DNA from 2 places in the Peribacillus sp. NPDC006672 genome. Region 1 is predicted to be linked to the other one. Evidence: predicted binding sites of a transcription regulator. Region 1 holds the regulator's gene; the other holds the start of a gene.
The links. The regulator NrdR, encoded in region 1, represses ribonucleotide reductase genes. The targets are predictions, from matches to a motif close to AACACNATATATNGTGTT.

Region 1 (3,430 bases):
GCATTCCTGCTTCCTTGAGCCCAGTCCTGATATTTCCGGTGTTCATTTTTAGCTAGTTCCATCGCCTCGATGACGGTTGAGACCTTTAGCCGTGCCCAATGGCCTGCCAACTTTTCCACATAGCCCTTCGTGAACTTCATATCCGTTTTGAGCATGACATATTCAATCAAAACATTGACGACACCAGGATTCAGCTTTTGATTGATCATTACGCCCTCCACCACTTTCAAATCACCGCTTGATGGCTCTGCGCCGCCGGACAATTGCATCAGCCGCTCCCGCGGGGATATCGTCTCCAAATGTCGGATTAGCTCTTGTTCCTGCGTTTTCGGTTCTTCTTTTTGTGTCCGTTCACGAATCGGCTGCACACGATTGACAAGGGAAGGCATATCGGCCTGCCGTTCGATCTGATACCAGTCCCTTGCTGCCTTTCTGAGCATTTCCTCATCGATCTCATCATCCAATGAAACGGCATCCATTACTAGTTTTTGCATTTCAAGCGGATCAATGCCATATAAAAAAGCAAGTTTGGCAATCGTACTTTTAATTTTCGGAGTAAAGGCCTTTTTCGGTACAATCGAAGATTTCATCCCGGCAAATAAAAGTTCAAAATCAAATAAGTTGTCAAACCCCGAAGGCTCTACGCCATCCGTCCGGTCGATAAATTGCTGTTCAGGCATGGGTTTCCATTCGTTTTTCGCTTCATCCGTTACATATAAAGAGTCCAAATGATCTGATGAGAATACCTCCGCAAAAGATTTAGTCACACCTTCATATTGATCCGTTAAGATATGATCATCACAAAAGAATCTCTTTAACCGGTTGAATTGTGCTTTACCGATCTTTTTGTATAAATAGATATTCAGCATTCCGTCCGTGAAGAACTGTTGGGGGGAAAGCGGCGGATTTATCTCATAGATAAATTCCTTTGTCTCATTTTTCGATTTCTTATATACATTCAACAAACCGATTCCCTCAAGTAAAAGGCGTGCTTCGTAAATATCACCTAACTTAAGGCCTATGGTATTCATTAATTGATAATGTGAGGAGGTTTCCGACCATAGCCTGTTTTCCTCCAACTCACTCCATAACGTCATATATAGGCTAATACAGATAGGTCCAATAAGAGGTTGATATAGTCGGGTAAGTATTTTCCGATCATAATCATGAAGCAGCCCCGCAGATGAGACCAAATATGAATCAGCTGGGAGCAATTCTTGCCAATGCATTGACATCTCCATTCAAACCTTTCAAAAGATGTAGTGAAAAAAGAGCCAAAGTAAATCTTCAGCTCTACTTTCTTTCTTTATTTATTAAATCTTTCAATTCATCGATGAAGACATTGATATCTTTAAATTGTCGATAGACGGATGCGAATCTAACATAGGCAACCTCATCGACTTCTGCCAGCTTGTCCATTACCATTTCGCCGACACTGTCGCTTTTCACTTCCGATATGCCCTGGTTGCGTAGTTCTTTTTCTACATAACTGGTAATTTGCTCTAGTTCTTTCAAGGGAACCGGGCGTTTTTCGCAAGCCCTGATTAAGCCACGCAGGATTTTATCACGACTGAACTCTTCCCGTGTACCGCCTTTTTTCACTACAATGAGCGGTGTTTCCTCCACCTTTTCAAATGTCGTGAATCGAAAACCACATGCCTCACATTCACGGCGTCGTCGAATCGATTTACTTTCATCGACTGGCCTGGAATCGAGCACTCTTGTTCCGTTATATTGACATGATGGGCATTTCATCATTATCAGCTCCGTATTTTATGTAGGACTCCCCTATCTAAATGTTCCCCAAGGAATTACTTTTCTATCTTAATCTTATATTAAAAGGAACGGCCAGTACAAGTAAAAAGTGTAACTTCCAGCAGTAGGCACTTTTTGTCACGCACTAGAAGCACCGTTATCAAAGTCTTTGTGCTCTGGGATCTTCTACCCTTATAAATTGATTCATTGCATTAAAAAAGAGATGCACCCATGGCATCTCTGTGTATACGTGTTTTTTATAGGGCACTTATATTGGTTTTTTTCATTTGTACAGGACCTAATCCACGTGGTAATTCTATATTTTCACGTGTTTGCGCATTCAAAGCTTCTGCAATATAATCTGCCGCAATATTCGGATCCAAGTTACCGCATGTATAGACATCAATGCTGGCATAGCCGTGTTCAGGAAAACTGTGAATCGTTAAGTGTGATTCAGAAATGATGACAACCCCACTAACTCCTTGTGGAGCAAACTTGTGAAAGGCAACTTCTCGTACCTCTGCACCTGATTTTAAAGCAGCATCAACAAAAATCTTTTCAATCAAATCGATATTGTTCAGTTTTTCAAAGTCACAACCCCAAAGTTCAGAAATGACATGTCTACCCATAGTTTCCATAGTGTAAGCTGTTTCCATATTAAGCTTCCCCCTTACCATGATTAAAAAATAAGTCTGATAACTACCACGGGGGAAAGTTAGTCCAAAGAGGTCCTAACCCTTTAAGTAGCCATCACGTAAACCGCTTTTTTAGAAGTTCACGATTCATAGTATATATGGTTTGATTTTTTTTTGCAACTCCAAATTGAATTTTTAGATAGATAAACTTTTATGTAATAAAGATATGGAAGGGGGCCCATAGAAGGAAAATCTTTCTTGTGTTTATTCAGCGCTTAAAACCGCCAGGAATTGATTGATCAGCCGAATTGAAAATAGCCCGCTAAAAAATTTAGCAGGCTCGATTTTTTCATTATTTTACTGATAATTCGACTTCGGAAGTTTTTTTCAACTCGGACGCAACTAATTTTACAAGGTCCACTACCCGATTGGAGTAACCCCACTCATTATCATACCAAGCCAGGACTTTAACTTTCCTGTCACCAATCATCATCGTTGTCAAACCATCGATGATGGCAGAGTGAGGATTAGTTTTAAAATCACTTGAAACTAAAGGTTCCATCGTGAATTCCATGATTCCTTTGAGTTCATTTTCTGAAGCGTCGATGAAAGCTTGATTCACTTCATCAATCGTGACATCACAGTTTAAATCCACAACAAGGTCGACTAGGGACACATTAGGTGTCGGTACGCGTAACGCCATTCCGTGAAGCTTACCTTTTAATTGAGGCAACACTAGTGAGATGGCTTTTGCAGCTCCTGTAGTCGTAGGAATGATGCTTTCCGCAGCGGCACGAGCACGTCGTAAGTCTTTGTGCGGGTTATCGATATTATTTTGATCATTTGTATATGAATGTATCGTTGTCATTAAACCATTGTTGATGCCGAATTTCTCATCAAGCACTTTTGCAACCGGTCCAAGACAGTTAGTTGTACAAGATGCATTAGATATGACAAAATGCTTGTCAATTTCCAGCACTTCCTGATTGACGCCCATGACAATGGTAACGTCTTCATTTTTACCCGGCGCTGATAAAATC
Region 2 (3,430 bases), 350 kb from region 1:
TTGTCAACCAGAATATTTCCTTCTTCAGATCCGTATTCCGTTTCACAGTAGATCAACAGGTCATGCAGACCCATTACACCAAGTCCAACCCGTCGCTCGCCCAGTGCCTGTTTTTTGTTTTCATCCAAGAAATAAGGAGTTGCATCAATGACATTGTCCTGCATACGTACACCGACTTCGACGGTCTGCTTAAGTTTCTCGAAATTAACGGTTTTGCTATCTTTATCAGCCATTTCAGCCAAATTGACAGCAGCAAGGTTACATACTGAATATGGGGCCAATGGTTGTTCGCCGCATGGGTTCGTAGCTACGACCTGTTGACCGTATGCTTTGGCGTTTGTCATTTCATTAGCATTATCGATAAAGAAAATACCTGGTTCTGCAGAATATGTTGCACAAATGTTTATTAAGTTCCAAAGCTCCTTAGCCCGGATTTTACGGTAAACACGGACTTTGTGTCCCATTTTCTCCCATTGGCGAACATCACCGACTTTATGCCATTCTTGATTATAAGTAGCCATTTCTTCGGCATCATAGCTTTCAACATCAGGAAAACGCAATTCGTATTCCGCATCTTGTTCTGCCGCTTCCATAAATTCCTTTGTCAAGCATATCGAGATGTTTGCGCCAGTCAGAAAATCGGAATTATGGACACTGTACGTTCCGCCTGTACGGATCTTTTCCTCTGCATCCCTAATGATTTTTTCACTAAATCCACCTAGACCGGGAATTTCCTTATAATTGATGATTCCTTGATACATAGCCGTTTCCTGTTCGGTGTGCGGCGTGAATTTCAATTTATCCGTCGCATATTTCTTGATCGCCTCATCTTTAGTGTTTTCCACTAGGTAACGAAGGATTCTTGGATTTTGCATTTTAGAAATGATGAACTCTGCAATATCCGGATGCCAATCAGCAAGCATGATCATTTGCGCACCGCGTCTGCTACCGCCCTGTTCAACAAGATGCGTCAATTTCGCGATATCATCAAGCCACGACACTGAACCCGAGGATTTTCCATTAACCCCTTTTGCCAGAGTGTTTCTTGGACGCAGTGTCGATCCGTTCGTACCCACTCCGCCTCCGCGGCTCATGATTTCCATCACTTGTTTCCTGTGTTCTGAAATCCCTTCACGTGAATCCGGTACGAATGGCATCACATAGCAGTTGAAATAAGTAACATCCGTATTGGAACCAGCACCATATAATACCCGTCCTGCCGGAACAAAATTAAGGTTCTTTAATTCTTCATAGAATTTATTGAACCATTCCGTTCTTTTTTCTTCCGTGGTTTCCACTGAAGCCAAGCCCGTTGCATTACGTTTCGCAATTTGTTCATAGTATATTTCAAGCGGCTTCTCGATAATATCCAGCGGACGGTTTACAATCCCCGTCTCCACTTCTTCCGGATTATCCAATACGCCACGGAATTCTTCATCCACCAATACTTTGGCTTTTTTCGTTTCCCAATCTATTTCAACGATGTAACCGAGACCCCTTGCAGGGAATTTCGGATCTTCCTTAATCGTCAACACTACGAAATCGCCTGCCGAGAGTGTGATTTTTTCAGTATCCTTAAAAGAATAGCGGTCAAGCATGACTAGACGGGACACGCCCTTATGCGCCATTTTCATATCAGCAGTTACAGGGTGAACCTGGGGAAATAAAGAAATATCCTTATTCAACCTTTCTAGATCAACCTTTAAAGCTTCTTTTATTACAACCGACATAATTCCCTCTCCTTTATATGTTTCAAGATCCGTTCTTGCTGCCGCAAAAATCTATATGTAGCCTTACATGTCCGTTTCGCTTCACAAGTACCCTAAATTTATCATAGCGAAACCCAAAAATCAATATATAGTGTCGCATTAAATATTTCAACTACTATATATTGTGTTTGTTTTGAATAACATTTAATTTTGTCAAACGATAAATCAATTAATATAGTTAGCAAAAGGGAGGAAAATGTCGATTTACAATAATTTTTCATCAGATTTCAATTAATTTGGACCTTGCTTTTTCCCCATGCCTTTTAGGGCTTATCCCTGCAAGGAATAGCTTATTTGGTCAAACAAATCTGAAAAAACTTTTTTATTATCCACTCTAATTATCCTGCTGCTTTTCCTATCTCATGAAATTCCATTCATCGCTCTCATATTTGCTTTCTGCTATGGCCTTCACTTCCAGCAATTGCTGTTCGGTGAGGACGTATGGCTCTAAATCAATCGAAAGTCCATCGGCAAAACCTTTTTCGAAAGCATCTTTTGCTTCAGGGATGGTAATCTTTCTTCCGGCAATGTCATTTATGGCAACAGCTTTGTTTTTTAAATTCTTTTGCATTCTCTCTTTAACCCTGTCATTTGAGAATTTAAATACGCTAAAGAGTTTTTCATCATCTAGTTCAAGCAAAATGGCCCCGTGTTGAAGGATGACGCCCTTTTGCCTGGTTTGTGCACTGCCAGCGACCTTCCTGCCCTCAACAACCAGTTCATACCAGCTTGGAGCATCAAAGCAGACTGAAGACTTTGGCGCCTTTAAAGCCGCTTTTTCCTGTTCGGTCCGAGGCACAGCAAAATAAGCATCCAATCCAAGATTCCTGAACCCCATTAATATTCCTTCAGAAATGACACGATATGCTTCAGTAACGGTAGATGGCATTCCTGGATAAGATTCTGGAACGATTACGCTATAAGTCAATTCATGCTCGTGCAGTACCGCTCGTCCTCCTGTTGGTCTGCGAACAAAACCAAGACCCTGCCTTTTGACCTCTTCCATATCGATTTCCGCTTCTGCCTTTTGAAAATAACCAATCGACAATGTCGCTGGATTCCAACCGTAAAAGCGTATGATTGGCGGAATTTCCCCTTTGCTTTGCCAGTTTAACAGTGCTTCGTCCAGCGCCATATTAAAAGCCGGTGAACAATATCCAGAATCTATAAAACCCCATTTTTCCTTAGTCATCCTTACCCCTCATTTCAATAGACTGTTTTTCAGTAATTCCTTTATACCCCACTAAAAAACTCACATGTAGTAGTTTAACAGACTTTAACACTCTAAAAAAGAAAGTGCTATCAAGTCGATAAAGAATTTGATGAAAATTCTTTTTGATTATTGGGTAAAGCAATTATATAATAAGGATTGTCTGTAATCGTTTAGGTAGAAGGGGGTTTTTATGCTTGGAAATATTATATACACTGCTCATCATCATAGGAGTGGTTATTGCTTATTCACTTTTTAATTGGTACCGCCAGCGTAAAATCGTTAAAACATTAACACAGGACGAATTTATCGCTAACTACAGAAAAGTGCAGCTAATCGATGTGCGGGAACCGAATGATTTCGATAATGGTCATATCTTAGGCGCAAGAAACATCCCTATGACGCAAATGAAAACTCGCTTGGTCGAAATTAGGCCGGACAAGCCTGTATA

Region 2: a site for NrdR is predicted at 1,881-1,898, ahead of ACQKKK_RS02805 (vitamin B12-dependent ribonucleotide reductase). Genes of this name have one in related genera too.

The regions. Positions count from the first base shown of each region.
Region 1 is NZ_JBNNOR010000001.1:206,221-209,650, reverse strand. It holds gene ACQKKK_RS01060 (replication initiation and membrane attachment family protein) at 1-1,229, opposite strand, end outside; gene nrdR (transcriptional regulator NrdR) at 1,294-1,755, opposite strand; gene speD (adenosylmethionine decarboxylase) at 2,013-2,393, opposite strand; gene ACQKKK_RS01045 (glyceraldehyde-3-phosphate dehydrogenase) at 2,743-3,430, opposite strand, start outside.
Region 2 is NZ_JBNNOR010000001.1:555,580-559,009, reverse strand. It holds gene ACQKKK_RS02805 (vitamin B12-dependent ribonucleotide reductase) at 1-1,730, opposite strand, end outside; gene ACQKKK_RS02800 (lipoate--protein ligase family protein) at 2,125-2,961, opposite strand; gene ACQKKK_RS02795 (rhodanese-like domain-containing protein) at 3,177-3,430, shown strand, end outside.